3 regions of the Serratia sp. NA_13 genome follow, and region 1 is predicted to be linked to each of the others. Evidence: predicted binding sites of a transcription regulator. Region 1 holds the regulator's gene; each other region holds the start of a gene.
The links. The regulator sigma-54, encoded in region 1, starts transcription at its own class of promoters, with help from an activator protein. The targets are predictions, from matches to a motif close to GTTGGCACANNTTTCGCTNT.
Positions count from the first base shown of each region.

Region 2: the regulator sigma-54 is predicted to act here: its motif matches at 1,927-1,946, upstream of glnA (glutamate--ammonia ligase).
Region 3: the regulator sigma-54 is predicted to act here: its motif matches at 1,723-1,742, upstream of glnK (P-II family nitrogen regulator).

Region 1 covers NZ_JBQZFV010000005.1:168,438-171,718, reverse strand. The annotation lists gene lptA (lipopolysaccharide ABC transporter substrate-binding protein LptA) at 1-180, shown strand, start outside; gene lptB (LPS export ABC transporter ATP-binding protein) at 187-912, shown strand; gene rpoN (RNA polymerase factor sigma-54) at 963-2,396, shown strand; gene hpf (ribosome hibernation promoting factor) at 2,420-2,707, shown strand; gene ptsN (PTS IIA-like nitrogen regulatory protein PtsN) at 2,871-3,281, shown strand, end outside.
Region 2 covers NZ_JBQZFV010000014.1:104,288-107,568, reverse strand. The annotation lists gene glnL (nitrogen regulation protein NR(II)) at 1-128, opposite strand, end outside; gene glnA (glutamate--ammonia ligase) at 438-1,847, opposite strand; gene typA (ribosome-dependent GTPase TypA) at 2,218-3,281, shown strand, end outside.
Region 3 covers NZ_JBQZFV010000002.1:193,602-196,882, forward strand. The annotation lists gene ACUTSU_RS04420 (SmdB family multidrug efflux ABC transporter permease/ATP-binding protein) at 1-1,499, shown strand, start outside; gene glnK (P-II family nitrogen regulator) at 1,792-2,130, shown strand; gene amtB (ammonium transporter AmtB) at 2,167-3,281, shown strand, end outside.

The DNA of each region.
Region 1 (3,281 bases):
GTGACCCTGACCGGGAATGCCTATCTGGAGCAGCTCGACAGCAACGTAAAAGGCGATCGCATCACCTATCTGGTGCAACAGCAGCAAATGCAGGCGTTTAGCGACAAAGGCAAACGCGTGACTACGGTTCTGGTACCGTCGCAGTTGCAAGACAAAAACGGGCAAAAGAAGAGTAACTAATCACTTATGGCTACACTCATCGCAGAAAACCTGGCGAAAGCCTACAAGGGCCGAAAAGTTGTTGAAGACGTCAGCCTGAAAGTGAAATCCGGCGAGATCGTCGGCCTGCTGGGGCCAAACGGCGCCGGCAAGACCACCACCTTCTACATGGTGGTGGGTATCGTTCAGCGTGATGCCGGGCGTATCGTGATTGACGAAGAAGACATCAGCCTGCTGCCGCTGCACGCCCGTGCGCGCCGTGGCATCGGCTATTTGCCGCAGGAAGCATCCATCTTCCGCCGCCTCAGCGTGTATGACAACCTGATGGCCGTGCTGGAGATCCGTGAAGATCTCAGCAGCGAGCAGCGAGCAGACCGTGCGCTAGAGCTGATGGAAGAATTCCATATCACCCACCTTCGCGACAACCTGGGCCAGGCACTGTCCGGTGGTGAACGCCGCCGCGTCGAGATCGCCCGTGCGCTGGCGGCCAACCCGAAATTCATCCTGCTGGATGAGCCGTTCGCCGGGGTTGACCCGATTTCCGTTATCGACATTAAAAAAATTATCGAGCACTTGCGTGACAGCGGCCTGGGCGTGCTGATCACCGACCATAACGTGCGCGAAACGCTGGACGTGTGTGAACGCGCCTATATCGTCAGCCAAGGCAAACTGATTGCCCACGGCACGCCGGATGCTATTCTGGTCGATGAGCAGGTGAAACGCGTTTATCTGGGCGAAGAATTCCGCCTCTGAGTACCAGCGCGTCCTGATGGACGACTGTTAACGGAAGTAGACTGAAGATTATGAAGCAAGGTTTGCAACTCAGGTTTAGCCAACAACTGGCCATGACCCCCCAGCTCCAGCAGGCTATCCGCCTGCTGCAGTTGTCCACGCTTGAGCTCCAGCAGGAGATACAGCTGGCGTTAGAGAGCAACCCATTGCTTGAACAGAGCGACCTGCACGAAGAAGTCGACACCAAAGAAACTGTCGAAACCGAAGGTTTGGATACCCGCGAGGCGTTGGAACAAAAGGACATGCCCGAAGAGCTGCCGCTCGACGCCACCTGGGACGAAATCTACACCGCCGGCACGCCGTCCGGTACCCGCACCGATTACAGTGACGATGAGCTCCCGGTTTATCAGGGCGAGACTACCCAGACCCTGCAGGATTACCTGATGTGGCAAGTGGATCTGACGCCGTTTTCTGATACCGATGCCGCTATTGCCACCTCAATTGTCGACGCCGTTGATGACACCGGCTATCTCACCGTGCCGCTGGAAGACATTCTGGAGAGCCTGGGTGACGAGAATGTGACAATGGACGAAGTCGAAGCGGTATTGAAGCGCGTACAGCGTTTTGATCCGGTTGGCGTCGCCGCGCGCGACCTGCGCGATTGTCTGCTGGTTCAGCTTTCCCAGTACGCTAAAGACACGCCCTATCTGGCTGAAGCACGCCTGATCATCAGCGAGCATCTGGACCTGCTGGCTAACCACGACTTTCGCAGCCTGATGCGAACAACGCGCTCAAAAGAAGATACACTGAAAGAAGCGATGTTGCTGATCCAGTCATTGGATCCCCGTCCGGGTCAGTCAATCAACACCGGCGAATCCGAGTATGTGATCCCGGACGTGCTGGTGCGAAAAGTGCAAAATGTCTGGACGGTTGAGCTCAACAGCGACAGCATTCCACGCTTGAAGATCAACCAGCAGTACGCCGCGATGGGCAATAGCGCCCGTAACGACAGTGACGGCCAGTACATCCGTAGCAATTTGCAGGAAGCGAAGTGGCTGATCAAAAGTCTGGAAAGCCGAAACGACACTCTGCTGAAGGTTTCGCGCTGCATCGTCGAGCAGCAACAGGCGTTCTTTGAACAGGGTGCAGAATTTATGAAGCCCATGGTGCTGGCAGATATAGCCCAAGCCGTGGAGATGCATGAATCGACAATTTCACGTGTGACCACGCAGAAATTTTTGCACAGTCCGCGCGGCATTTTCGAATTGAAATATTTCTTCTCCAGCCATGTGAATACCGACAGCGGGGGCGAAGCCTCCTCTACGGCGATCCGGGCAGTGGTGAAGAAAATGATCGCGGCGGAAAACCCCGCCAAACCGCTCAGCGACAGCAAGCTGGCCACCCTGCTCTCCGACCAGGGGATCATCGTGGCGCGGCGCACCGTCGCCAAGTACCGAGAGTCTTTGTCCATCCCGCCGTCCAACCAACGTAAACAGTTGGTTTGACCTCTATTGAGAAGGAAGACATTATGCAGCTCAACATTACCGGACACCACATCGAGATCACCGAACCTATGCGCGAGTTCGTGAACACCAAGTTCGCCAAACTCGAACAGTATTTTGACCGCATAAATCAGGTGTATGTCGTGCTTAGTGTGGAAAAAGTGCAGCAGATTGCGGAAGCGACGGTGCACGTGAATGGAGGCGAGTTGCACGCCACCTCGGAAGACGAGAACATGTATGCCGCAATTGACTCCCTGATCGACAAACTGGCGCGTCAATTGAACAAACATAAAGACAAACTGAAGCAACACTGACATTCTGGGCCGTTTCCGTCAGCGGGTACGGCTCAAACGTAGCCTCGGCCATCGGCGCGTTGCCTGTAAGGGTATCGCGCCGATAAGCCATCAAGGGTTAAACAAGGCGAAAAATCACCTCACAAGCCTCCTGCTTGCTGGTGTGATTTTAAGTGAAGATGAGATGAACAACGAAACAATGCAATTAAGCTCGGTGTTAAATATCGAGTGCACCAGAAGCTCCGTCCACTGCACCAGCAAGAAACGGGCTTTGGAAATTATCAGCGAACTGGCCGCAAAGCAGCTCAACCTGTCATCACAGGTAGTGTTTGACGCGGTTCTCACCCGCGAGCGTATGGGCAGTACCGGTATCGGCAATGGTATCGCTATTCCCCACGGCAAACTGGAAGAGGACACACTGCGGGCCGTTGGCGTGTTTATCCGTCTCGACCAACCTATCGCCTTTGACGCCATTGATAACCAGCCGGTCGATCTGCTGTTTGCCTTACTGGTCCCTGCCGACCAATGTAAAACCCATTTGCATACTCTGTCGCTGGTCGCCAAACGCCTGGCCGACAAAACCGTATGTCGTCGC
Region 2 (3,281 bases), on a different contig from region 1:
CTTTGTGCCAGCAGTTGTTGTGCTGCCGGATTGGCGTAATGAACCGCAAGCCGAGCATCCAATAGCAGGATGCTGTTGATGAGTGAATTGAGGATCTGCCCAGCGTCGGGCAGCTTGCCAGTTGCCATATATGCCCTTTATCTTTCAAGACGCAGCGTTGTTGGCTGCTCTTACTCACACCAGTCACTTGGCAGACCAAGCTCCTGTCGGTTCGCTCGGTTGCCGCCTAGCTGCGCCGTGAAATCTCTTGGGCATAGCAGACGACTGCACCTTTTTAGTGCATTTATCCTACTCCATCCGCCATGCGTGCGGTACGGAATAGTTTTGCAGAAAATACGGTGGAGAAAAAAACCCATCCGAAGATGGGCAGAAAGTTTCCACGGCAACAAAAAAAGACAACTAAATCTGAGCGCCGTCCACAGACGGCGCCGTAAAGCTTAAACGCTGTAGTACAGTTCGAACTCAACCGGGTGCGGCGTCATGCGCACGCGGTCCATCTCTTCTTTACGCAGATCGATGTAAGCGTCAATCGCGTCGTCGGTGAATACGCCACCACGGGTCAGGAACTCGCGGTCTTCGCTCAGTGCAGCCAGCGCTTCATCCAGAGAGCCTGCAACTTTTGGAATTTCAGCTTCTTCTTCTGGTGGCAGGTCATACAGGTTTTTGTCCATGGCATCGCCAGGGTGGATTTTGTTAATCACACCGTCCAGGCCTGCCATCAGCAGAGCCGCGAAGCACAGGTATGGGTTCGCCGCTGGATCCGGGAAACGGGCTTCGATACGGCGCGCTTTCGGGCTGGCTACCACTGGGATACGGATGGAAGCAGAACGGTTACGGGCTGAGTAAGCCAGCATTACCGGTGCTTCGTAACCTGGGACCAGACGCTTGTAAGAGTTGGTGGTTGGGTTGGCCAGGGCGTTGATCGCTTTGGCGTGCTTGATGATGCCGCCGATGTAGAACAGGGCAGTTTCAGACAGGCCGCCGTATTTGTCGCCGGCGAACAGGTTAGTCCCGTTCTTGGACAGTGACATGTGGCAGTGCATACCGGAGCCGTTATCACCGAACATAGGTTTCGGCATGAAGGTCGCAGTTTTACCAAATGCGTGAGCCACGTTGTGAACCACGTATTTGTAGATTTGGATTTCGTCGGCTTTCTTGGTCATGGTGTTGAAGCGGGTTGCCACTTCGTTCTGACCTGCGGTTGCCACTTCGTGGTGGTGCGCTTCAACCACCAGGCCCATTTCTTCCATGGTCAAACACATGGTAGAACGGATGTCCTGTGACGAGTCGACCGGAGGAACCGGGAAGTAGCCGCCTTTGACTGCCGGACGGTGGCCTTTGTTGCCGCCATCGTATTGGGTGCCGGAGTTCCATGCGCCTTCGATATCGTCGATAGCTACGTGGGAACCACGGATGCTGCTGCCGAAACGAATATCATCGAACAGGAAGAATTCTGGTTCAGGCCCGAACAGCACGGTGTCCGCGATGCCGGAAGAACGCAGGAAGTCTTCTGCACGCTTGGAGATTGAACGTGGGTCACGGTCGTAGCCTTGCATGGTGCCTGGCTCGAGGATGTCGCAGCGAATAATCAGCGTGGATTCTTCGAAGAACGGATCCAATACCGCCGTGCTGGCGTCTGGCATCAGCACCATGTCAGATTCGTTGATGCCCTTCCAACCACCGATCGAGGAACCGTCAAACATTTTACCTTCTTCGAAGAAGTCGGCATTTACCTGATGAGAAGGGATGGTAACGTGCTGTTCCTTACCCTTGGTGTCAGTGAAACGCAGGTCTACGAATTTCACTTCATGCTCATTCAGCATCGTCAAAACGTGTTCAGCGGACATACTTAACTCTCCCGGATTTGTCATTGTCTTCGTCGTGGAACGAATCTGTGGAACTGGCTTTTTTTGTCTTGAAAAGACTAAAGCGAAAACTGTGCCAACTTTGCGAAAGCGCTTTAATCGCCTTTCTGCGCGGCTTTTGCACAGATTCAGTATGCACCATTAGTGACTATTTGCACCTAAATGGTGCAAACAATGGATGGTTGGGCACTATAGTGGTGCAAAAGTGCACCGGGTGCTGCTTTTTGCACCGTGAAAGGGATCACATACTGACCTGTACACAGTTGTTTATAAGAGACTGTTGTGATCTTGTTTAGTCCCTCGCTTAATACGTGTACAATAGCGCGCTATTTCTAATGCCTGAGGCAAAGCTGTGATCGAAAATTTGCGTAACATCGCCATTATTGCCCACGTTGACCATGGTAAGACCACCCTGGTTGACAAGCTGCTGCAACAATCCGGTACTTTCGGAGAGCGTGTAGAAGCCACCGAACGCGTAATGGACTCCAACGATTTGGAGAAAGAGCGTGGGATTACCATCCTCGCTAAAAACACCGCCATTAATTGGAAAGACTACCGCATCAACATCGTGGATACCCCAGGACACGCCGACTTCGGCGGTGAGGTTGAGCGTGTGATGTCAATGGTTGACTCGGTGCTGCTGGTTGTGGATGCAATGGATGGCCCAATGCCGCAAACCCGCTTTGTGACCAAAAAAGCTTTTGCTAATGGTCTGAAGCCGATCGTGGTAATCAACAAGGTTGACCGTCCGGGCGCACGTCCTGATTGGGTTGTTGATCAGGTCTTCGACCTGTTCGTTAACCTCGACGCGACCGACGAGCAACTCGACTTCCCAATCATCTATGCTTCTGCATTGATGGGGATCGCGGGTACTGACCACAATGAGATGGCGGAAGACATGACCCCGCTGTATCAAGCGATCGTAGACCACGTGTCTGCACCGCAGGTTGAGCTCGAAGCGCCATTCCAGATGCAAATCTCCCAGTTGGACTACAACAACTACCTGGGCGTGATCGGTATCGGCCGTATCAAGCGCGGTAAAGTGAAGCCAAACCAGCAGGTCACCATCATCGATAGCGAAGGTAAAACTCGCAACGGTAAAGTGGGCAAAGTGCTGGGCCACATGGGTCTGGAGCGTATCGAGTCTACCCTGGCTGAAGCGGGCGACATCATCGCTATCACTGGTCTGGGCGAGCTGAACATTTCCGACACCATCTGTGACACCTCTGCAGTGGAAGCACTGCCGGCGCTGTCTGTAGATGAGCCGACCGTAACCATGTTCTTCAACGTCAACACCTCACCTTTCTGCGGTAAAGAAGGTAAGTTTGTGACTTCGCGTCAAATCCTTGAGCGTCTGAACAAGGAACTGGTGCACAACGTGGCACTGCGCGTTGAAGAAACTGAAGATGCTGATGC
Region 3 (3,281 bases), on a different contig from region 1:
TCGGGGTGGTTCAACGGCTGCGAACGGACGTGATGGACGCAGCATTGCGCCAACCGCTGAGCGCTTTTGATACTCAGCCCGTCGGGCAGTTGATCTCACGGGTGACCAATGACACCGAGGTGATTAAAGATCTGTATGTGATGGTGGTGTCCACGGTGCTGAAAAGCGCTGCGCTGATTGGCGCTATGCTGGTGGCCATGTTCAGCCTCGACTGGCGCATGGCGCTGGTGGCTATCTGCATCTTCCCGGCGGTATTTGTGGTGATGGGAATTTATCAATACTACAGCATACCTATTGTGCGCCGGGTGCGGAGCTATCTGGCGGACATCAACGACGGCTTTAACGAAGTGATTAACGGCATGGGCGTGATCCAGCAGTTCCGCCAGCAGATCCGCTTCGGCGAGCGCATGAGCGCTGCCAGCCGTTCCCACTATACCGCGCGTATGCAGACGCTGCGCCTGGACGGTTTCCTGTTGCGTCCGCTGCTCAGCCTGTTTTCGGCGCTGGTGCTGTGCGGCCTGCTGATGTTGTTCGGCTTCAGCGGTGAGGGGGCGATCGGCGTAGGTGTGTTGTATGCCTTTATCAACTATCTGGGGCGTTTGAATGAGCCGTTGATTGAATTGACCTCGCAACAGTCGATTTTGCAGCAGGCAGTGGTGGCCGGTGAGCGTATTTTCGAACTGATGGATCGCAGTCAGCAGAGCTACGGCACGGACAATCGTCCGCTGGAGAGTGGTCGTATTGATATTGACGACCTGAGTTTTTCCTACCGGGATGACAAGAAGGTGCTGCAGCATATTTCTCTGTCGGTGCCTTCACGCGGCTTCGTGGCGCTGGTCGGCCATACCGGCAGCGGCAAGAGCACGCTGGCCAACCTGCTGATGGGTTATTACCCGGTCGATCAGGGGGAAGTGCGTCTCGACGGGCGTCCTCTGTCCAGCCTTTCACACGCTATCCTGCGTCAGGGAGTCGCTATGGTGCAACAGGATCCGGTGGTGATTGCCGAATCGGTGCTGGTCAACGTGACTCTGGGGCGCAATATCAGTGAAGATGCGGTCTGGCAGGCATTGGAAAGGGTGCAACTGGCTGAGTTGGTTCGCTCTTTCCCTGAAGGCATTCACACCCGGCTGGGTGAACAGGGTAATAATCTGTCGGTGGGTCAGAAGCAGCTATTGGCGATGGCCAGGGTACTGGTACAGGCACCGCAGATCCTGATCCTCGATGAAGCTACCGCCAACATTGACTCGGGTACGGAACAAGCTATTCAGAGGGCGTTGAGTTTGATCCGCGAGCACACCACGCTGGTAGTGATCGCTCACCGTTTGTCGACCATTGTGGATGCCGATTCGATTCTGGTGTTGCACCGTGGTCAGGCTGTCGAGCAGGGTAACCATCAGCAACTGCTGGCGCAGCAGGGGCGTTACTACCAGATGTATCAGCTGCAACTGGTGGGTGAAGAATTGGCCGCCGCGACCCGTGAAGGAATACCAACCGCATGATCTCGGGGGGCTGCGGCCCCCTTATTGTTTTGAGCGCCACGCACCACAAACAGGCACAGATCCGTTTTAAATCCCTTTCACTGCACTTTTTCGACGCGCTTCGCACCAAAATAGTGCGCAATATTTAACCGGCTCATCAGCTGATCGCGCTCTGCCAGCCGACCGTCGCATGTCAGATCCCCATCCTGCTGGTTAATTTGCTGAATCCGCGTACAAATCCATTTATGGCATAGCCTTTGCTTTATAAGTCTTGTACCGGGGGGAGTTTGGGCTTAATTCGTGGAGGGGCAATATGAAGCTGGTGACCGTGGTGATTAAACCATTCAAGCTGGAGGACGTGCGTGAAGCCCTATCCTCTGTGGGCATTCAGGGGCTGACCGTAAGCGAAGTAAAAGGCTTTGGTCGCCAGAAGGGGCATGCTGAGCTCTATCGTGGGGCCGAATACAGCGTCAACTTCTTACCTAAGGTAAAAATCGACATCGCTATCGCTGACGATCAGTTGGATGAAGTGGTCGATGTTATCAGTAAAGCGGCCTACACCGGCAAAATCGGTGATGGCAAAATTTTCGTTGCCGAATTGCAACGTGTCATTCGCATTCGCACCGGCGAAACAGACGAAGCAGCACTGTAATCACTGGCTCAGTAAAGTAATGGGGATGGATTGATAATGAAAAAACTTTTATCCATGTTGGGCCTGAGTACGGTAACCATGGTTCCTTCTTTGGCACTGGCCGCTCCGGCGGTCGCAGACAAGGCGGATAACGCCTTCATGATAATTTGCACTGCTTTGGTGCTGTTCATGACCCTGCCGGGTGTCGCTCTGTTTTACGGTGGTTTGCTGCGTTCCAAAAACGTGCTTTCCATGTTGACCCAGGTCACCGTCACTTTTGCTTTGGTGTGCGTGTTGTGGGTGCTTTATGGCTACAGCCTGGCTTTCAGCGAAGGCAATGCCTTCTTCGGCGGTTTCCAGACGGCAATGCTGAAAGGCATAGGTATTGACAGCGTTACCGGAACCTTTAGCCAGATGATCCACGTGGTGTTCCAGTGTTCGTTCGCCTGTATTACCGTGGCGTTGGTGGTGGGGGGCTTTGCCGAGCGTATCCGCTTCTCAGCGGTGGTGATCTTCGCGGCCATCTGGTTCACCATTTCTTACCTGCCGATTGCCCACATGGTGTGGGGCGGCGGCTTCCTGGCCGCTGACGGCGCGCTGGACTTTGCCGGCGGTACCGTGGTGCACATCAATGCTGCCAGTGCCGGTCTGATTGGCGCTTATCTACTGGGTAAGCGTGCCGGTTTCGGTAAGGAAGCTTTCAAACCGCACAACCTGCCAATGGTGTTTACCGGCGCTTCCATCCTGTATATCGGCTGGTTCGGTTTTAACGCCGGTTCTGCCAGCGCGGCTAATGGCATTGCGGCACTGGCATTCCTCAATACCGTGGTGGCCACTGCCGGCGCTATCCTCTCCTGGACCTTTGCCGAGTGGATTGTTCGCGGCAAACCTTCCCTGTTGGGCGCCTGTTCCGGCATGATCGCCGGTCTGGTGGCCATCACGCCGGCTGCAGGCACCGTGGGTGTTGGTGGGGCGTTGATTATCGGCCTGGTTGGCGGTATCGCCGGTCTGTGGGGCGTGGTCACGCTGAAGAAATGGCTGAAGGTAGATGATACCTGTGACGTGTTCGGTGTGCATGGCGTGTGCGGTATCGTCGGTTGCCTGCTGACCGGGGTATTCACCTCGGCCTCACTGGGCGGCACCGGCTACGCAGAAGGCGTGACCATGGGGCA